DNA from 3 places in the Streptomyces sp. NPDC058157 genome. Region 3 is predicted to be linked to each of the others. Evidence: riboswitches for the same ligand, from Rfam matches in the RefSeq annotation. Region 3 holds a riboswitch; each other region holds the start of a gene.
The links. A riboswitch is a leader RNA that binds a small molecule or an ion and turns the genes downstream of it on or off. The one in region 3 is predicted to bind thiamine pyrophosphate.
Positions count from the first base shown of each region.

Region 1: another riboswitch for thiamine pyrophosphate. It lies ahead of thiC (phosphomethylpyrimidine synthase ThiC); the one in region 3 lies ahead of thiO (glycine oxidase ThiO).
Region 2: another riboswitch for thiamine pyrophosphate. It lies ahead of ACFVXK_RS07965 (thiamine ABC transporter substrate binding subunit); the one in region 3 lies ahead of thiO (glycine oxidase ThiO).

Region 1 is NZ_JBHVUQ010000002.1:59,854-66,663, forward strand. Features, by position in the region: gene ACFVXK_RS01010 (hypothetical protein) at 1-381, shown strand, start outside; gene ACFVXK_RS01015 (hypothetical protein) at 394-726, opposite strand; gene ACFVXK_RS01020 (glycosyltransferase) at 2,110-3,258, shown strand; gene thiC (phosphomethylpyrimidine synthase ThiC) at 3,334-5,121, opposite strand; TPP riboswitch at 5,116-5,260, opposite strand; gene ACFVXK_RS01030 (YibE/F family protein) at 5,300-6,745, shown strand; gene ACFVXK_RS01035 (SsgA family sporulation/cell division regulator) at 6,778-6,810, opposite strand, start outside.
Region 2 is NZ_JBHVUQ010000021.1:22,653-29,462, reverse strand. Features, by position in the region: gene ACFVXK_RS07975 (ABC transporter ATP-binding protein) at 1-643, opposite strand, end outside; gene ACFVXK_RS07970 (ABC transporter permease) at 643-2,340, opposite strand; gene ACFVXK_RS07965 (thiamine ABC transporter substrate binding subunit) at 2,316-3,416, opposite strand; TPP riboswitch at 3,506-3,632, opposite strand; gene rlmN (23S rRNA (adenine(2503)-C(2))-methyltransferase RlmN) at 3,653-4,768, opposite strand; gene ACFVXK_RS07955 (phosphatidate cytidylyltransferase) at 4,904-5,977, opposite strand; gene frr (ribosome recycling factor) at 5,977-6,534, opposite strand; gene pyrH (UMP kinase) at 6,629-6,810, opposite strand, start outside.
Region 3 is NZ_JBHVUQ010000123.1:15,610-22,419, forward strand. Features, by position in the region: gene ACFVXK_RS26350 (phytoene desaturase family protein) at 1-60, shown strand, start outside; gene ACFVXK_RS26355 (hypothetical protein) at 126-1,025, opposite strand; gene metF (methylenetetrahydrofolate reductase [NAD(P)H]) at 1,078-1,992, opposite strand; gene thiE (thiamine phosphate synthase) at 2,131-2,769, opposite strand; gene ACFVXK_RS26370 (Rv2175c family DNA-binding protein) at 2,847-3,212, opposite strand; gene ACFVXK_RS26375 (NAD(P)/FAD-dependent oxidoreductase) at 3,343-4,575, opposite strand; TPP riboswitch at 4,677-4,789, shown strand; gene thiO (glycine oxidase ThiO) at 4,787-6,067, shown strand; gene thiS (sulfur carrier protein ThiS) at 6,064-6,264, shown strand; gene ACFVXK_RS26390 (thiazole synthase) at 6,270-6,810, shown strand, end outside.

The sequences.
Region 1 (6,810 bases), on a different contig from region 3:
TTCGGCGGGCTCACCGTGGTCGCGCTCGTCTTCGCGGTGGTCTCGCTCCTGGTGGCGGCGCTCCGCAACAGCTCCACGGAAGTGGCCGCGGAGGAGAGCGTGCCGATACCGGACGATCTCGCGCGGGCCCGGGAGGCCTGGCGCAACGCGCTGCTGGAGCGGGGCATCATGCCGTTCCTGCGTGACGCGCTGGCCGACCCCACCGCCGGGACGGGCTACCCCGTGCCCCGGACGCCGGGGGCCGGGCGCATCCCCCAGCTGGGATACACCCGGCCCGACTTCAGCAGCCCGTCCGACGGCGCACCGGGCGCGCGGCCCGGCTACTCCAGCCCGGACTTCACCAGCCCGGACTTCGGCGGTCCGGAGCAGCGTCCGGACTGAGGGGTCGGACGGTCACCTCTGCGGCGCGGCCGCGCGGGCCGGCCTGTCCTCGTGCTCCGGTCGGAGCGTGTTGACCGGGTGGCCCGGGGAGGCCGCGAGGGCCGGCTTGTTCTTGAAGTTCCGCTGCATGAGGGTCGGCGGGTACGACATGTTCTGCGTCCAGGCGTTGGGACACACCAGGGTGCGGTTGCCCATGTTGTTCTGCCTGGAGCAGGTGATCTCCCACAACTGGTTCGTCGTGGTCAGCACCTCGACCGAGACCGAACCGCCCGAGTTCGACTGGTCGGCGACGGAGATGGCGCAGGCGGTGACCGGGAAGTTCGTGGTCGATGTGGTCAGGTTCACCCAGGCGTAGTCGCTGATGGTGGGGCTCAGACGGCGAATGCCGACGAACGCGGTCCCGTTGCTCAGGATCGCCTTGACCTCTTCGGAGTTGTCCGGGTTGTAGGCGTCGACGTCGCTACAGGGGCCGGGTGCGCCGGTCGCACCCGTAGCGCCGGTGGCCCCCGTCGCACCCGTGGCGCCGGTCGCACCGGTGGCACCGGTGGCGCCGGTCGCACCGGTCGCACCGGTCGCGCCCGTAGCGCCCGTAGCGCCCGTTGGCCCAGTAGGTCCGGTGGGGCCCGTAGCGCCGGTGGCCCCCGTCGCACCGGTCGCACCTGTGGCGCCGGTCGCACCCGTCGCGCCAGTCGCACCGGTCGCGCCCGTAGGCCCTGTAGGTCCGGTGGGGCCCGTAGCGCCGGTGGCCCCCGTCGCACCCGTGGCCCCCGTCGCACCTGTGGGGCCGGTGGGCCCGGAAGTCCCAGTAGAACCCGTCGCACCCGTCGCGCCCGTCGCGCCCGTCGCGCCCGTCGCGCCCGTCGCGCCAGTGGCACCCGTGGGCCCGGAAGGCCCGGTAGAACCCGTGGCGCCGGTCGCACCAGTCGCGCCGGTCGCCCCGGTCGCGCCCGTGGCGCCGCTCGCACCGGTCGCGCCCGTGGCACCCGTCGCACCTGTGGCACCCGTCGCGCCCGTGGCACCGGTCGCCCCGGTCGCACCCGTGGCACCCGTCGCGCCCGTGGGACCCGTAGCGCCCGTGGGACCGGTCGGGCCGGTCGGGCCCGTGTCGCCCTTCGGGCCCCGGGGGCCGCGCGGGCCCCGGGGGCCTCGGCACTTGTCGTCGTCCCGGTCGCCGCCGTTGCGGGAAGCGGTGGCCGACCGGCCCTCCGGGCGGCCCTCGTCGTCGCCGTGGTGGTTCGGCTTCTCCTTGCAGTGGTCCTCGCCGCCACCGCCGCCCGCCGCCTGGCGGACCGTGGCCACCGCCGGACCGGCCTGCCGCGTCATGGCGGCCGCCGGGCTGACGACACCGGCCAGGACGAGGGAGAGCGAGGCCAGGGCCCCTCCCGCCAGCCAGGCCCGGCTCCTTGGCAGGGGACCGAGAAGCACGGCCTTGGCCCGGTGCTCACGACTCATAGAGCGCTCCTTCAGCAGAGTGACTCGCACCCGAGCCGTCCGTCGGCTCCGGTCGCGGGTCGAGCCTCCCTCCGGGGGCGCTGATCTCCACGTGACGCCCCCGACGCCACCCCTGCTGTCAGCGCCTCGGCTGAGCTAATGCCGCCAATCGGGCCAACTGGGACTTTCCCGGCGCGCCACCCTCCGACACCGCGGCCCCGCTCCCTAAAGTCCCCGACGATCCAGCCGACCCGGCCGGCCGCGAGACCGTACGGCCCACACCAGCGGACGGGACCCATGAGACCAAAAGTCTGCCTGAACATGATCGTCAAGGACGAAGCCCCCACCATCCGGAAGTGCCTCGATTCGGTACGCCCACTGATCGACACCTGGGTGATCGTGGACACCGGCTCGACCGACGGTACCCAGGACGTCATCCGGGACTGCTTCGGAGACCTCCCGGGCGCCCTCTACGAACGCCCCTGGAAGGGGTTCGACGGCAGCCGCACCGAGGCCATCGAACTCGCCCGCGACCGTGCCGACTACCTGCTGTTCATCGACGCCGACGACACGATGGAGACGGAGCCCGGGTTCCGGATGCCCGAGCTGACCCTCGACGCGTACCGGATCGCCCTGCACGACGGCCCGATCGTCCACTACCGGGCGGCACTCGTCTCCACCCGGCGGCCCTGGCGATACGTCGGCGTGCTCCACGAGTACATCGACTGCGGCGGCGAGTACAGCCTCGGAACGCTCGGGGGCGCCCACATCCTCAGCATCGGCGGAGGCGCCCGGCTCCGCGAGGGCGGCCAGCGGCAGAAGTACCTGCGCGACGCCGCGGTGCTCGAACAGGGGCTGGTCAAAGAGCCCGAGAACGCCCGCTACATGTTCTACCTCGGACAGAGCTGGCGCGACGCGGGCGAGCCGGAGAAGTCCCTCTCCGCCTACGACCGCCGGGCGGCCATGGTCGGCTTCTACGAGGAGACCTACCTCGCGCGGGTCTACGCCGCACGAGCTGCCGCTAGCCTGGGCCGGCCCGCTGCCGAGGTGATGGACCGCTACCTGCGGGCATTCGAGAGCCGCCCCTCGCGCGCCGAGGCGATCGGGGACCTCGCCGGCCTCTGCCGCGTGGAGGAGCGGTGGCCGCTGGCCTACATGTTCGCCAAGCAGGCCGAACGGATCCCCTACCCGAAGGACGTCCTGTTCGTGGAGTACGCCTGGCACGAATGGCGCGCCCTCGACGAACTCGCCATCGCCGCCTACTGGGTCGGCGAGTACCAGGAGTCCCTGGAGTGCTGCGAGCGTCTGCTGAGCGAGGGCAAGCTGCCCGACGAGCACCGCGAGCGCGTCTCCGGAAACCTGGACTTCGCCCGGAAGAAGCTGGGCCCGGCAGTGTTTCACGTGAAACCAACCGTTTCACGTGAAACATCACCGGCATCGGCCTGACCCACGACCCGCCCGATCAGCGGGCGCGTCCCGCGACTCCCCCCATGATGTCGCGGGACGGCCCGTCCGGCCGGGTCAGTCCGCCAGCGGCAGGTAGACGCGGTTGCCCGAGGCGGCGAATTCGGCGGACTTCTCCGCCATGCCGGCCTCGATCTCCTCGGCCTTCAGGTCACCGCCGTGCTCACGACGGATGTCCTGCGAGATCTTCATCGAGCAGAACTTCGGACCGCACATGGAGCAGAAGTGCGCGGTCTTGGCCGGCTCGGCCGGGAGGGTCTCGTCGTGGAACTCACGGGCCGTGTCCGGGTCGAGGGCCAGGTTGAACTGGTCCTCCCAGCGGAACTCGAACCGCGCGTCCGAGAGGGCGTCGTCCCACTCCTGGGCACCGGGGTGGCCCTTGGCCAGGTCCGCCGCGTGCGCCGCGATCTTGTACGTGATGACGCCGGTCTTCACGTCGTCACGGTTGGGCAGGCCCAGGTGCTCCTTGGGCGTCACGTAGCAGAGCATCGCGGTGCCCCACCAGGCGATCATCGCGGCACCGATGCCGGAGGTGATGTGGTCGTACGCGGGCGCGACGTCCGTGGTGAGCGGGCCGAGCGTGTAGAACGGCGCCTCCTCGCAGATCTCCTGCTGGAGGTCGATGTTCTCCTTGATCTTGTGCATCGGGACGTGGCCCGGGCCCTCGATCATCGTCTGGACGTTGTGGCGCTTGGCGATCGTGTTGAGCTCGCCCAGCGTCTTCAGCTCCGCGAACTGGGCCGCGTCGTTGGCGTCCGCGATGGAGCCGGGGCGCAGGCCGTCGCCCAGCGAGTACGTGACGTCGTACGTCGCGAGGATCTCGCAGAGCTCCTCGAAGTTCGTGTAGAGGAAGTTCTCCTTGTGGTGCGCCAGGCACCAGGCGGCCATGATCGAGCCGCCGCGCGAGACGATGCCGGTCTTGCGGCGGGCCGTCAGCGGCACGTACGGCAGCAGCACGCCGGCGTGGACCGTCATGTAGTCGACGCCCTGCTCGGCCTGCTCGATGACCGTGTCCTTGTAGATCTCCCAGGTGAGGTCCTCGGCCCGGCCGTCGACCTTCTCCAGCGCCTGGTAGAGCGGCACGGTGCCGATCGGGACGGGGGAGTTGCGCAGGACCCACTCGCGGGTGGTGTGGATGTTGCGGCCGGTCGAGAGGTCCATGACCGTGTCCGCGCCCCACTTGGTGGCCCAGGTCATCTTGTCGACCTCCTCCTCGATGGAGGAGGTGACGGCCGAGTTGCCGATGTTGGCGTTGACCTTCACCAGGAACCGCTTGCCGATGATCATCGGCTCGATCTCCGGGTGGTTCACGTTGGCCGGGAGCACCGCACGACCTGCGGCGATCTCCTCGCGCACGACCTCCGGGGAGACGTTCTCGCGGATCGCGACGTACTCCATCTCCGGGGTGATCTCGCCCCGCCGGGCGTACGCGAGCTGCGTGACGGCCTGGCCGCCGCGGCCGCGGCGCGGCAGGCGCGGGCGGCCGGGGAAGACCGCGTCGAGGTTCTTGAGGCCCCCGCGAGGCGAGGTGTGCTTGATCCCGTCGTCCTCGGGGCGCACGGGCCGGCCCGCGTACTCCTCGGTGTCACCGCGCCCGATGATCCAGTTCTCGCGCAGCGGCGGCAGGCCCCGGCGGACGTCCGTCTCGATCTGCGGATCGGTGTACGGACCGGACGTGTCGTAGAGCGTGACGTCCTTGCCGTTGGTGAGGTGGACCTGGCGGACCGGCACCCGGATGTCGGGGCGGGAACCCGCCAGGTATCCCTTGTGCCAGCCGGGCTGGCGCTCGGTCTGGCCGTCGGCGTTCTCGCCGGCGGCAGGCGTGCGTGCGTCCTGAATGGTCATGAGACCTGATCTCCCTACGCCGGCATTACCCGGTAACAGGTTCGGCGGTCGACGCAGCCTCCTCCCGTACGCAATCTGCTGCGCGTACGGTGATCAGCGCCCTCTCAGCCCGGTGCTCCGAGCTCCCGCGTTGTGCAAAGTAGCCCCCACGCTAGCGTCATCTGTGGCGTGCTGAACAGTGGGCCCCCTCATCTCTTGCGATGATCGGCCGGTGACGACCTCGCCACCGCCCCCCACCGAGCCCACAGAGCCCCCTGACCACTCCGGTCACGAGCACGCGTCCCACGGGCACGCGGCCGGGGGCCCACCCGGGCATGCGCACGGCCACGGACATTCCCACGGGCACGGTCACGGCCCCGCCGCCCCGGTGTCCAAGCACCTGCGCCGGGTGATCTCCGCCGTACTGATCCCCTTCGCCGCCGCCGTCTTCGTCGGTCTGGTGGTCCTGTGGCCCGGCGGAGCCCCCGCCCACGAGCGCACCGGGGTGGGCTTCGACCGCCAGACGCAGCAGGGCAAGGTGGTCGCGCTCGCCGGCATCGACTGCAAGTCGGTGAACGCCGCGCAGGTCCCCGCTTCCGGCAACCCCACCGCCCCCGGAGGCGCGGCGCAGGCGGCGCCGGGCGGTGCGTGCAAGCGGGCGACCGTCGAGGTGGGCACCGGGCCGGACAAGGGCCGCGTCTTCTTCGAGATCGTCCAGCCCGGCGCGCCGCGGCAGTTGGCGAAGGGCCAGGAGGTGGTGGTCGCCTATGCACCGGATGCGCCGCGCGAGCTCCAGTACTCCGTGATCGACCTGAACCGGAAGTTCCCGATGGCCCTGCTCGCGGGCATCTTCGCGGTCGCGGTGGTGGTCGTCGGCCGGATGCGCGGGCTGTTCGCGCTCATCGCGCTCGTGGTCAGCTTCGGGGTGCTGACCCTGTTCATCCTCCCGGCGATCCTCCAGGGCTCGAACCCCTTGGTCGTCGCGGTCGTCGGGGCCAGCGCGATCATGCTGATCGCCCTCTACATGTGCCACGGCCTGACCGCCCGCACCTCGGTCGCCGTCCTCGGCACGCTGGTCTCGCTGCTGCTGATCGGCCTGCTGGGCTCGCTGTTCATCGACTGGGCGTTCCTGAGCGGGAACACGGACGACAACACCGGGCTGATCCACGGGCTCTACCCGGACATCGACATGAGCGGCTTGCTGCTCGCAGGCGTGATCATCGGATCGCTCGGCGTCCTCGACGACGTGACGGTCACCCAGACCTCGGCCGTCTGGGAACTCCACCAGGCGGACCCGAAGATGGGCCCGCGCGCCCTGTACCGGGCGGCCATCCGGATCGGGCGCGACCACATCGCGTCCGTGGTCAACACGCTCGTACTGGCCTACGCGGGTGCGGCGTTGCCCCTGCTGCTGCTGTTCTCCATCGCGAACAGCAGCATGGGAACCGTGGCCAACAGCGAGCTGGTGGCGGAGGAGATCGTACGCACCCTGGTGGGTTCGATCGGGCTCGTCGCCTCCGTCCCCGTGACCACGGCGCTGGCCGCGCTCGTGGTGTCCGCGGACCGGCCCGGCCCCGCCGCGGCCGCTCCCGTACCGGGCGCGCCGCCGGCCCGCGGAGGCCGGGGGCGGCGGCGCAAGCGCTGAGGGCCGGCGAGCGGACCCCGCGGGCGGGTACTTCAGCCCGCGTTCTGTTCGTTCTGCTGCTGCGC
Region 2 (6,810 bases), on a different contig from region 3:
CCTGAGCGATCCGCCCGTCCCGCATCACCACCACCCGGTCGGCCAGCGCGAAGGCCTCGCCCTGGTCGTGGGTGACCGCCAGCACGGTGGTGCCCAGCCGCGAGAACAGCCCCTGGAGCTCGACCACCAGCCGCTCGCGCAGCCCCCGGTCCAGCTGGCCGAGCGGCTCGTCCAGCATCAGCAGCCGGGGCGAGGGGGCCAGCGCCCGGGCCAGGGCGACCCGCTGCTGCTCACCGCCCGACAGCGAGGCCACGGCCCGGCCCTGGGCCCCGGGGAGCCCGACCAGGTCCAGGAGCCGGGCGACCCGCTCCGCGTACTCCGCCTTCGCGGAGCCCCGGACGCGCAGGCCGAAGGCCACGTTCCCGCCGACGTCCCGGTGCGGGAACAGCTGGTGGTCCTGGAACATCAGGCCCACCCCGCGCCGGTGCACGGGCACCCCGGCCTGGTCGGCGCCGCCGAGCAGCACCCGCCCGGCGGAGGGCGGCTGGAGCCCGGCCACCACCCGCAGCAGGGTGGACTTGCCGCTGCCGCTCGGCCCCAGCACGCAGACGGTCTCGTGCTCGGCGACCTCCAGGTCCACCGCGTCCACGACCGCCCGGTCGCCGAAGCGCACCGTCACCCCTTCGAGCCGGAGCAGGGTCATCAGAACTCTCCCGAGGTCTTGTCGGGTCGCAGTCGCTCCAGCACCAGCAGGGACACCGCGCACACCAGCATCAGAATCGTGCTCAGGGCCATCGCCTGCCCGTAGTTCATCTCACCGGCCCGCCCCAGCAGCCGGGCTACGGCCACCGGCAGCGTCGGGTGGTCCGGCCGGGCGATGAACACCGTCGCCCCGAACTCGCCCAGCGAGACCGCGAAGGCGAAGCCCGCCGCGATCAGCACCGCCCGCCGCACCAGAGGCAGGTCCACCTCCCGCCACACCCGCAGGGGCGACGCCCCCAGCACGGCCGCGGCCTCCCGCAGCCGCCCGTCGACGGCCCGCAGCACCGGCAGCATCGTCCGCACCACGAACGGCACGCCGACCAGCGCCTGGGCCAGCGGCACCAGGATCCAGGAGGTCCGCAGGTCCAGCGGCGGCCGGTCCAGGGTGATCAGGAACCCGAAGCCCACCGTCACGGCGGACACCCCCAGCGGCAGCATCAGCAGCGCGTCGAAGCCCCGCACGAAACGGCCCGCCCGCCGGGCCAGCGCCGCCGCCGCGAGCCCGCCGACCGCCAGGGCGATCCCGGTGGCGGCGAGCGCGTACTGGAGGGAGTTCCAGATGGCCTCCAGCGGCGGCACCAGAAACGTTCCGCCGCCCGCGCCGGCCTCCTGGAGCGCCCGGTAGAACCCGAACCCGTACCCGCCGGGCGCGTCCAGCGACCGCTCCACCAGCACCGCGAGCGGGGCCACGATCAGCAGCGCCACCGTCAGCAGCACCCCGGCCAGCAGCCCGCGCTGCGCCCAGCCGCGCGGCGGGTGCGCGGTCCGCGCGGGGTCGACCAGCCGCAGCGCGGTCTCCCGCCGGCGCACGGTCCAGGCGTGCACCCCGAGGATCACCCCGACGGCGGCGAACTGGACCAGCGTCAGCACCGCGGCCGTCGGCAGGTCCAGCAGCTGCGCCGTCTGCCGGTAGACCTCGACCTCCAGCGTGGCGTACGAGGGCCCGCCGAGGATCTGCACGACGCCGAAGGAGCTGAACGTGAACAGGAACACCATCAGCGCGGCCGCCGCCACCGCCGGGGCCAGCGCGGGCAGGGTCACCCGCCGCCAGGCCGCGAACCGCCCGGCGCCCAGCACCCGGGCGGCCTCCTCCTGACGCGGATCCAGCTGGGCCCACAGCCCGCCGACCGTGCGGACGACGACGGCGTAGTTGAAGAAGACGTGGGCGAGCAGGATCGCCCACACGGTGGTGTCCAGCCGGACGCCCCACACCTCGTCCAGCAGCCCGTTCCGGCCGACGAGGGCCAGGAAGGCCGTGCCGACGACCACGGTCGGCAGCACGAACGGGACGGTGACCAGGGCGCGCAGCAGCTGCTTGCCGGGGAAGGAGAAGCGCGCGAACACGTACGCGCCGGGCAGCGCGACGAGGAGGGTGAGCACCGTCGAGGCGAGCGCCTGCCAGGTGGTGAACCAGAGCACGCCGGCGATGTCCGGCTGGGCGAGGACCTCGCCGATCCGGCCGAACCGCCAGCCCTCCCCGGTCCTGAACCCGCGGCCGACGATGGCGGCGACGGGCCAGGCGAAGAACAGCCCGAAGAAGGCGAGCGGCACGGCCATCAGGGCCAGCCTGACGGCGGTCGCCCGCCCGCCCTCCTCCGGGGAGCCGTCGCGTACTACTTCACGACGATCGAGGACCATGCCTTGACCCACTGATCACGGTTCTTGGCGATGGCCTCGGGGGCCACGTTCTCCGGCTTCTCGACGACCACGCCGTGCTTGGTGAACACCTCCGGCAGCTTCGCGTCCTTGACCACCGGGTTCACGAACATCTGGAGCGGCATGTCCTCCTGGAACTTCTTGCCGATCAGGAAGTCGATCAGGGCCTTGCCGCCCTCCTCGTTCTTCGCGCCCTTCAGCAGGCCCGCGAACTCGACCTGGCGGAAGCAGGTGCCGGTGGCCACGCCCGTGGGGGCCTCGGCCGGCTGGGGCTCGCCGTAGAGGACCTCGACCGGCGGGCTGGAGGCGTAGGAGACGACCAGCGGGCGGTCGCCCTTGGCCTTCTTGCCGCCGGCGGAGCCGGAGAAGCGCTCGTTGTAGGCCTGCTCCCAGCCGTCGACGACCTCGACGCCGTTGGCCTTGAGCTTGCTCCAGTAGTCCTTCCAGCCGTCCTCGCCGTACTTGCCGACGGAGGCGAGGAGGAAGCCGAGGCCGGGCGAGGAGGTCGCGGCGTTCTCGGTGACCAGCAGGTTCTTGTACTCGGGCTTGACCAGGTCGTCCAGCGTCTGCGGCGGGGCGATCTTCTTGTCGGCGAAGTAGGCCTTGTCGTAGTTGACGCAGATGTCGCCGGAGTCGACCGGGGTGACGCGGTGCTGCTTGTCGAGGACGAACTCGGGCTTGACCTCCGCCAGGCCCTTGGCCTCGTACGGGGTGAAGATCCCGTTGTCGAGGGCGCGCGAGAGGAGCGTGTTGTCGACACCGAAGAAGACGTCGCCGCGCGGGGAGCCCTTGGTGAGGATCTCCTGGTTGAGGGCGGCGCCGGCGTCCCCGGACTTCAGGACCTTGACGGTGTAGCCGCTCTGCTGCTCGAACTCCTTGAGGACCGAGTCGGTCACGTTGAAGGAGTCGTGGGAGACCAGGGTGACGGTCTTGGACTTCGGCGAGCCGCTGGCGGCGGCCCCGCCCTCGTCCTTGCTGCCGCCGCCGCACGCGGTCAGCGTGGTGACGCCGAGGGCCGCGGCCAGCGCCGCGCCCGCGATCTTCTTGGTGGTGCTCACGGTTGATTCCTCCTGGGTGTGACCAGGAGAAGACGCGGCCCTGCCCGGGCGCTCCGGTGGAGCGGGGCGCCCGGGCAGGGCGCAACAGCTTGAGGTGGTGACCGAACTTCCTACCCAGAATGACCTGGGCGAGGTTCAGAGGGTCTGCGGCCACGGTGCTTGATCGAAAAACGTGTGCCGCACTCTCAGCGCTGTGGCGCTCCCCTGTCGGAATATGCAGATGTACGCGGGCCAGCCTACCGCTCGCTCGCGGCGAGCTGTCCGCACGCTCCGTCGATCTCCTGGCCCCGGGTGTCCCGTACGGTCACGGGCACGCCGTGGCGGGCGATCGCGTCGACGAAGGCCTTCTCGTCCTCGGGGCGCGAGGCGGTCCACTTCGAGCCGGGCGTCGGGTTCAGCGGGATCAGGTTGACGTGCACCCGCTTGCCCTTGAGCAGGCGGCCGAGGAGGTCGCCGCGCCAGGCCTGGTCGTTGATGTCGCGGATCAGGGCGTACTCGATGGAGATCCGGCGGCCGGACTTCTCGGCGTACTCCCAGGCCGCGTCGAGGACCTCGCGGACCTTCCAGCGGGTGTTCACGGGGACGAGGGTGTCGCGCAGCTCGTCGTCTGGGGCGTGCAGGGAGACGGCGAGGCGGCACTTGAAGCCCTCGTCGGCGAACCGCAGCATCGCCGGGACCAGGCCGACGGTGGAGACGGTGATACCGCGCTGCGACAGGCCCAGGCCGTCGGGCTCGGGGTCGGTGAGGCGGCGGATGGCGCCGACGACGCGGTTGTAGTTCGCGAGCGGCTCGCCCATGCCCATGAAGACGATGTTGGACAGACGGGCCGGGCCGCCGGGGACCTCGCCGTCGCGCAGGGCGCGCATGCCGTCGACGATCTGGTGCACGATCTCGGCGGTGGAGAGGTTGCGGTCCAGGCCGGCCTGGCCGGTGGCGCAGAACGGGCAGTTCATGCCGCAGCCGGCCTGCGAGGAGATGCACATGGTGACCCGGTCGGGGTAGCGCATCAGGACGGACTCCACGAGGGTGCCGTCGTGCAGCTTCCACAGGGTCTTGCGGGTGGTGTCGTCGTCGCAGCTGATGTGCCGGATGACGTTCATCAGCTCGGGGAGCAGCTCCTGCCGGAGCTTCTCGCGCGAGGCCGCGGGGATGTCCGTCCACTCCGCCGGGTCGTGGGCGTAGCGGGCGAAGTAGTGCTGGGAGAGCTGCTTGGCCCGGAACGGCTTCTCGCCGATCGCGGCGACCGCCTCGCGGCGCTCGGCCGGGGTGAGGTCGGCGAGGTGCCGGGGAGGCTTCTTGGCGCCGCGCGGGGCGACGAAGGTGAGCTCACCCGGAACGGGACGGGGGGCCATGCGGTACTCCTCGGTACGACGGGGTGGGGGTCACCCCGCGCGTGCAGGGCCGGTCCGCGGCGGCCGGGCCGCCTGACGGAAAGGGCGCGCCGTGCGAACACGGCGCGCCCTCCAGGATAACCCGGCCCGGACCCGTCAGCCGGTGCCGACGAAGGCCGCCAGCAGCAGCCAGACCACCGGGGCGGTCGGCAGGAGCGAGTCCAGCCGGTCCATGATGCCGCCGTGGCCCGGGAGGAGCGTGCCCATGTCCTTGATGCCCAGGTCACGCTTGATCATCGACTCGCCGAGGTCGCCCAGGGTGGCGCTGACCGCGACGGCCAGGCCCAGCAGCAGGCCCTGCCACCAGGAGCCGCCGTCGATGAGGAACTCCATGCACAGCGCGCCGGCCACCATCGCGAAGGCGACCGCGCCGAAGAGGCCCTCGCGGGTCTTCCCGGGGCTGATGCGGGGGGCGAGCTTGTGCTTGCCGAAGCGCCAGCCGACGGCGTAGGCCCCGGTGTCGCTGACGACGGTCAGCAGCAGGAAGGTCACCACCCGCTGCGGGCCGTCCTCGGCCGTGAGGAGCATCGCGACGAAGGTGGCCAGGAAGGGCACGTAGAACGCCGCGAAGACGCCCGCGGTGACGTCCTTGAGGTAGTCCTCGGGCGGTTCCGTCATCCGCCAGACGAGCACCGCCAGCGCGGTCAGGGCCATGGCGACCCAGGCGCCCTCGGCCCCCCGGACGTAGCCGGCGATGACCATCGCCGCGCCGCCGACCGCGAGCGGGACCAGCGGGGCCTTGATGCCCTTCTTCTCCTGGAGCCGGGAGGTGAGCTCCCACAGGCCGACGACGACGGCGACGACGATCACGCCGACGAAGACGGCCTTCACGATGAACAGCGAGGCGAAGATCACCGCGCCGAGGCCGACGCCGACCCCTATGGCGGCCCTCAGGTCCCGCCCCGCGCGCTTCTTCTGCGGGGGCGAGGCGTCCTGCGGTGCCTGCGGAGGCGGGGGCGGGGGGCTGGGCATGGGCTCCTGCAACGGCATCTCGGTACGGAGCGGGGGGCCGCCGGCGAAGGCGGCCCCCCGATCGCGTGCTTCCCGGTCGTCGAACGCACGGCCGGCGGCATCGGGCACGATGGGCATGGGCGCAGTCTGCGGGCCCACCAGCGCATCGTATGCGGGACCCGCCGGTACCGGCTCAGCGGCCCAGGGAGAGTCGTTCATCAGACCTCGAGGAGCTCGGCTTCCTTGTGCTTGAGCAGCTCGTCCACCTGCGCGACGTACTTCGCGGTGGTGTCGTCGAGCTCCTTCTCGGCGCGGCGCACCTCGTCCTCGCCGGCCTCCTTGTCCTTGACCAGCTTGTCGAGGGCGTCCTTGGCCTTGCGGCGCACGGAGCGGATGGAGACGCGGGAGTCCTCGGCCTTGGTCTTGGCGACCTTGATGAACTCCTTGCGGCGGTCCTGCGTCAGCTCCGGGAAGGTCACCCGGATGATGCGGCCGTCGTTGCTCGGGTTGACGCCCAGGTCGGAGTCGCGGATCGCCTGCTCGATGTTGCGCAGCGCGGAGGCGTCGAACGGGGTCACGATCGCCATGCGCGGCTCGGGCACCGCGAAGGAGGCCAGCTGGTTGATGGGCGTGATGGCACCGTAGTAGTCCGCCACGATCTTGTTGAACATCGCCGGGTGCGCACGGCCCGTGCGAATCGCCGCGAAGTCTTCCTTGGCGACGACGACGGCCTTCTCCATCTTCTCCTCGGCCTCGAGGAGGATTTCTTCGATCACCACGTGCTCCTGCATGTCAGATATGGATGGTTCAGGCGGGGCGGGGCGGGACGGGCCGCCCGGACCGGGCCCCGGAGGGCCCGGTGCGACGGGCTCAGGCCCGGGTGCCCTGGTCGCTCACGAGCGTGCCGATCTTCTCACCCTTGACGGCGCGGGCGATATTGCCTTCGGCGAGCAGTTCGAAGACCAGGATCGGGAGCTGGTTGTCGCGGCACAGCGTGATGGCCGTGGCGTCGGCGACCTTGAGGTCCCGGGACAGCACCTCGTTGTACTCCA
Region 3 (6,810 bases):
ACGGGGGCCCTGGTGGCGGGCCTGATCGTCGAGGGGGCGGAGTTCCGCGGCTCGCAGTGAGCCCCGGGGGCGCCGGCAAAGGGGAGGGCCCGGCTCGTGCGAGCCGGGCCCTCCCCTCGTCCACCTCAGTGGCGGTACTGCCCGTACTCGCCGTTGCCCTGGTACGGGTACCCCTGCTGCGGCTGCTGCTGCGGCTGCTGCGGGTCCTGTTCCGGGTAGGGCTGCGGGGCCGCGTCGGTGGCACGCTGCTGCGGGACCCACACCCCGCCGGGCGGGGTGTCCATGGAGTACTGCTGCTGCGCGGGGTCGTAGTGCGGGTAGTCGTACGGCTGGCCCGGGGAGACCGCCCCGCCGGTGCCGATGTACGGGTCGGAGTAGGCGGCGTAGACCTGCTGGTCGCCCGCCGGGTACCCGCCGGTGTAGTCGTAGCCCCCCTGGCCCTGGCCGGGGTCGTAGTAGGCGCCGTGCTGGCCGCCGCCCTGCCCGTCCGCGGCGAACGGGGAGGCGAAGGCGGTGGTGGGGTCCTGCTGCTGGGGGGCGAAGCTCTGTATCCCGTACGAGCCGGTCTCCTCGGGCACCGGCTGCGGGGTGAAGACGTTGCGCTCGTCCCGGTCGTCGGCGTCGTCGTGGGCGTCGGCGCGCGGGGCGGCCGGGTCCGGGGAGCCGTACTCCAGCCCGGTCACCTCCAGCGCGGGCTCCGGGCGCTGTGCGCCGCGCCCGGAGCGGCGGCGTCTGCTCTGCGGCTCCTGGCGTGCGGGGCCGCCGTCCTTGCCCTTGCGCAGGGCCCAGCCGGCGACGAAGCCCTTGCGGAAGGAGAGCGTCACCAGGGTCTGGCCGACGGCGAAGGCCGCCGCGCCGGCGGCGATGACGAGCACCGACGGCAGTATGACCCCGGCGACGACGCCGAGGAACCCGGCGAAGGCGAGCAGGCGCCAGCGCAGCCGGGCCTTGTACTGCATCAGGACCTCGGCAAGCAGCCACAACGCGACGAAAGCGAACGCGATGTAGAGGACCGTCATTCCCATGCAAGGCCCCTCTCGGTACGGCCGTACCGCGCGGGAGACGGGAGACGGCCGATCAGGCCCGCTGGTGCAGGCCCAGGTTCTCGTAGATTTCGAGAGTCGCCGTGGAATTGTTCAGCGTGATGAAGTGCAGTCCCGGAACACCTTCGGACAGCAGCCGCGCGCAGAACTCCGTGGCGAACTCGATGCCAATGGAGCGTACAGCGGCCGGATCGTCCTTGACGGCGTGCATGCGGTCTTTCACGGCGTCAGGGAAGACCGCGTTGCTCAGCTGGGGCAGCCGGTCGAGCTGCTTGATGCCCACAACAGGCATGACTTCGGGGATGATCGGGGTCTCGCAGCCCGCTTTCTGGACCCTGTCGCGCAGCTGCAGATAATGCTCGGGATCGAAGAACATCTGGGTGATGGCGTAGTCCGCCCCGGCGCGGCACTTGTCCACGAAGTGCCGGATGTCCGAATCCCAGTTGTCCGAGCGGGGGTGCATCTCGGGGAAGGCCGCGACGCCGACGCAGAAGTCACCGGACTCCTTGAGCAGGCGCACGAGGTCGGCCGCGTAGTCGACGCCCTCGGGGTGCTTGACCCAGGTGCCCATGGGGTCGCCCGGCGGGTCGCCGCGCAGGGCGAGCATGTTGCGGATGCCGGCGTCGGCGAACTGGCCGATCACGTGGCGCAGCTCGGCGATGGAGTGGTCCACCGCGGTGAGGTGCGCGACGGGGGTCAGCGTGGTGTCGGCGGCGATCTGCTGGGTGGCGCGGACGGTGCCGCCCCGGGTGGAGCCGCCGGCCCCGTACGTGACGGAGACGAAGCTCGGGGCGACCGCCTCGATCCGGCGGAGCGCGTTCCAGAGGTTGCGCTCACCCTTCTCGGTCCGGGGGGCCCAGAACTCGAAGGAATACGAGGCTCCGGACGCGAGGAGGTCGCGGACCGTGTGTGCACGGTCCGACCAGGTGGAAGCGGTACCAAGGGCCATACCGGCAGGTTAGACGCGCCCCGCCGGACGCCGAAGCGCTGTCCATCCATTGGACAGATTTTTGGACACCGGGGCGCCCGCCCGAGCGCGGCACGAGCCGCACGCGAGTGCGTGACGAGGCCGGCCGCGCGGGATCCGTCAGCCCAGCCGGGCGCGGACCCGCTTGGCCAGGTCGGCGGCGGCGGCGCCGGGGTCGGTGGCCTCGGTGATCGCGCGGACGACCACGACACGGGTGGCCCCGGCGTCGAGGACCTCGTCCAGGTTCCCGGCGTCGATGCCCCCGATGGCGAACCAGGGGCGGTCCTGCTCCAGGGAGGCCGCGTGGCGCACGAGGCCGAGGCCCGGGGCGTGGCGGCCGGGCTTGGTGGGGGTGGGCCAGCAGGGGCCCGTGCAGAAGTAGTCCACGCCCGGTTCGGCGACGGCGGCGTCGACCTCGGACTCGGAGTGGCAGGAGCGGCCGATCAGGACCTCCCGGCCGAGGATGGCGCGGGCGGCGGGGACGGGGATGTCGCCCTGGCCGAGGTGCAGGACGTCGGAGCCGATGGCGTGCGCGACGTCGGCGCGGTCGTTGACCGCGAGGAGCTTGCCGTGGCGGCGGGCGGCCTCGGCGAAGACCTGGAGGTGTTCGAGTTCCTCTCCGGCCTCCATGCCCTTGTCGCGGAGCTGGACGATGTCGACGCCGCCGGCCAGGACGGCGTCGAGGAACTCGGGGAGGTCCCCCTGCCGCTTGCGGGCGTCCGTGCACAGGTAGAGCCGGGCGTCGGACAGCTGCTGCATGGGAGTACCCCCTGGTGATGATGGGAATGCGGGCGGGCCGAGGTTACCCGGCCCGCCCGCGTCCGTGGATCAGCCGCTCAGAGGGCGAGCGCCTGGGCGCGGCGCTTCACCTCCGTGCCGCGGTTCTCGCGCAGCGCCTGCACGGGGGTGCCGGGCAGGGAGGAGTCCTCGGTAAAGAGCCACTCCAGCATCTCCTCGTCGGAGAAGCGGTCGTCGCGCAGTACGGTCAGCAGGCCGACGAGTCCCTTGACGACCTTGTCGCCGTCGATGAACTGGGCCGGAACCTGCAGGGCGCGGTTCTCGCCCCGGCGTACGGCGATCAGCTGCCCTTCCTTGACCATCTGGCGGACCCGGGTCACCTCGATGTCGAGCATCTCCGCGATGTCGGGGAGGTACAGCCAGGAGGGGACGAGGGCATCGATCTTTGCGTCAATCTCGGTCACGGACACAAGCCTGCCACCTCGGCGGGGCGGTCGGTACCCGGCCCCGTCCGTCCGGGTCCGGCCCGGTGGGCGGCGATGTGTCCGGATCGGGGCCCGCGTCCGGGTACGGGCCCCTGCCGGGGGCGGTCCGTCAGGCGACGGCCGATTTCAGCGGGACGCCCGGGTCGGCCGCCTTGGCCGGGTCGACGGGGGTGCCCGACTCGATCAGCTTGCGCCCCTGGGCCAGGTCCCGGGGACGGCCCACGGCCAGGACGGCGACGAGGGCGTCCCCGCGCAGCCAGCACACCGACCAGCTCTCGCCGTCCGGGTCGCCGCGCCACAGCAGGGTGTCGGCGCCGCCGTGGTGGCCCGCGTACTGCACGAAGCGGCCGAACTGCTCCGACCAGAAGTACGGCACGGGGTCGTAGGCCTGGACGGGCTCCCCGGCGACGATGTTCGCCGCGACGGCGCGGGGGCCCTGGAGGGCGTTGTCCCAGTGGTGGACCAGCAGCCGGGTCCCGTAGCGGGCCGACGGGAAGGAGGAGCAGTCGCCGACGGCGTACACCCCGGGCAGGGAGGTGCGCAGGTGGGCGTCGGCGGTGACGGAGCCGTCGGGGCCCCGCTCGACGCCGCTGCCGGCGAGCCAGTCGGTGGCGGGGCGGGCGCCGATGCCGACGACGACCGCCCCGGCGGGCAACTCGCCGCCGTCCGCGAGGAGCACCCGGCCCTCTTCGATCCCGGCCACCCGGGCCCCGGTGAGCAGGGTGGCCCCGGCCCCGGCGTACCAGCGGGCCATGGGGGCGGCGACCTCGGCGGGCAGGGCCCCGGCCAGGACCCGGTCGGCCGCCTCGACGACGGTGACGGCGCAGCCCGCCTCGCGGGCGGCGGTGGCGAACTCGGCGCCGATCCAGCCGGCCCCGACCACGACGACCTCGGGGGCGGCGGCCAGCACGGGGCGCAGCCGGGCGGCGTCGTCGAGGGTGCGCAGCAGGTGGACGCCGGGGACGCCGCCGGTGCCGGGCAGGGTCAGCGGGGTGGCCCCGGTGGCCAGGACGAGGACCTCGTACGGGACGGGACCGGCCTCGGTGTCCAGCTCGCGGTCGGCGGCGCGCAGGCCGGTGACCTCGGTCCCCAGGCGCAGGGTGATGCGCAGGCCCTCGAAGTCGACGTCGAAGGCGGAGTCCTCGGCCTTGCCGAGCAGCACCGCCTTGGAGAGCGGGGGCCGGTCGTAGGGCTGGTGGGGCTCGGCGCCCAGCAGGGTCACGGGGCCGGTCCAGCCCTGTTCCCGCAGGGCCACCGCGGTCTGCACGCCGGCCATCCCGGCGCCGACGATCACGACACCGGGCCCGGTCTTTTCCGTCTGCTGCTGCGTCTGCTCGATCACACGACCAGCCTAGCCACCTGACGACCCGTCAGGAAAGCGGGGGGCGTCCACCGCGGGGAGGCAGCCTTACCCGCCACCGGCCCCGGGGTTAGTCTGGCCACCGTACCTATCGCGGGAGTCCGGGCGCACCGGGCTGAGAGGGAGGCTGGCCGGCCTCCGACCGTACGAACCTGATCCGGGTCATGCCGGCGAAGGGAGGGGCTGGACGCCCATGCACGCATCCGACAAGGGATCCGACGACCGGTCCGGGCAACGGTCCGGGCCGCGGTCCGGGCAGCGGTCCGGGCAACGGTCCGGGCAGCGGTCCGGGCAACGTTCCGGGCAGCGGTCCGAGCAACGGGGCCACGACGTCCTCGTCATCGGTGGCGGGATCATCGGCCTGGTCACCGCCTGGCGGGCGGCCCGGCACGGGCTGCGCACCGCGCTCGCCGACCCCGACCCCGGGGGCGGCGCCGCCCGGGTCGCCGCCGGCATGCTCGCCGCCGTCACCGAGCTGCACTACGGCGAGGAGACCCTGCTGGGGCTCAACCTCGCCTCCGCCGCCCGCTACCCCGCGTTCGCCGCCGAGCTCGCCGAAGCCAGCGGCGGCATGGACCTCGGCTACCGCGCCTGCGGCACCCTCGCCGTCGCCCTCGACGCCGACGACCGCCTCCACCTGCGGGAACTGCACGCCCTCCAGCGGCGCTGCGGCCTGGAGTCCGAGTGGCTCACCGGCCGCGAGTGCCGCCGCCTGGAGCCCATGCTCGCCCCCGGGGTACGCGGCGGGCTGCGCGTCGACGGCGACCACCAGGTCGACCCGCGCCGCCTCGCCGCCGCCCTGCTCACCGCCTGCGAACGGGCCGGGGTCCACATCCACCGCACCAGCGCCCGCCGGCTCCTCGTCACCGCCGACCGGGCCCGCGGGGCGCTCCTCGACGACGGCACCGAGCTCCTCGCCGACCAGGTCGTCCTGGCCGCCGGCTCGCTCAGCGGCCGGCTCGAAGGCGTACCGGAGCAGGTGCTGCCGCCCGTACGGCCGGTCAAGGGACAGGTGCTGCGGCTGGCCGTACCGCCCGCCTACGCACCGTTCCTGTCGCGGACGGTACGGGCCGTGGTGCGCGGCAGTCACGTCTACCTGGTCCCGCGCGAGAACGGCGAACTCGTCGTCGGCGCCACCAGCGAGGAACTCGGCTGGGACACCACCGTCACCGCCGGCGGGGTCTACGAGCTGCTGCGCGACGCCCACGAGCTGGTCCCCGGCATCACCGAGCTGCCGCTCGTCGAGACCCGGGCCGGGCTGCGCCCGTGCTCCCCCGACAACGCGCCGCTGCTCGGCCCGACCGACCTGCCCGGACTGCACCTGTCCACCGGCCACTACCGCAACGGGGTGCTGCTGACCCCGCTCACCGGCGACGTGATGGCGGAGCTGCTGACCACCGGCGCCGTGCCGGAGATCGCCCGCCCCTTCTCCCCCCGCCGCTTCTCCCCCGCACGTCAGGAGTCGTACGCATGACCATCTCCGTCAACGGCGAGCCGCGCGAGGTCGCGGCCGGCACCACCCTCGACACGGTGGTCGCCACCCTCACCGCGGCCCCCTCCGGCGTGGCCGCCGCCCTCAACGAGACGGTCGTCCCGCGCGGCCAGTGGCCCCTGACCCCGGTCGGCGACGGCGACCGGGTCGAGGTCCTCACCGCGGTCCAGGGAGGCTGAGCACCATGGCCGACGACCTGTTCACCCTGGGCGGCCGGACCTTCTCCTCCCGCCTGATCATGGGCACGGGCGGCGCCCCGAGCCTGGAGATCCTGGAACGCGCCCTGGTCGCCTCCGGCACCGAGCTGACCACCGTGGCGATGCGCCGCCTGGACCCGACGGTGCAGGGCTCGGTCCTGTCCGTGCTGTCCAGGCTGGGCATCGCGGTCCTGCCGAACACCGCGGGCTGCTTCACCGCCGGCGAGGCCGTCCTGACGGCCCGGCTGGCGCGCGAGGCACTGGGCACGGACTGGATCAAGCTGGAGGTGGTCGCGGACGAACGGACCCTGCTGCCGGACGGCGTGGAACTGCTCGACGCGGCGGAGGTCCTGGTCGACGAGGGCTTCACGGTCCTGCCGTACACCAACGACGACCCGGTGCTGGCCCGGAAGCTGGAGGACGTGGGCTGCGCGGCGATCATGCCGCTGGGCTCCCCCATCGGCTCCGGGATGGGCATCCGCAACCCGCACAACTTCGAGCTGATCGTGGAGCGGGCCGGGATCCCGG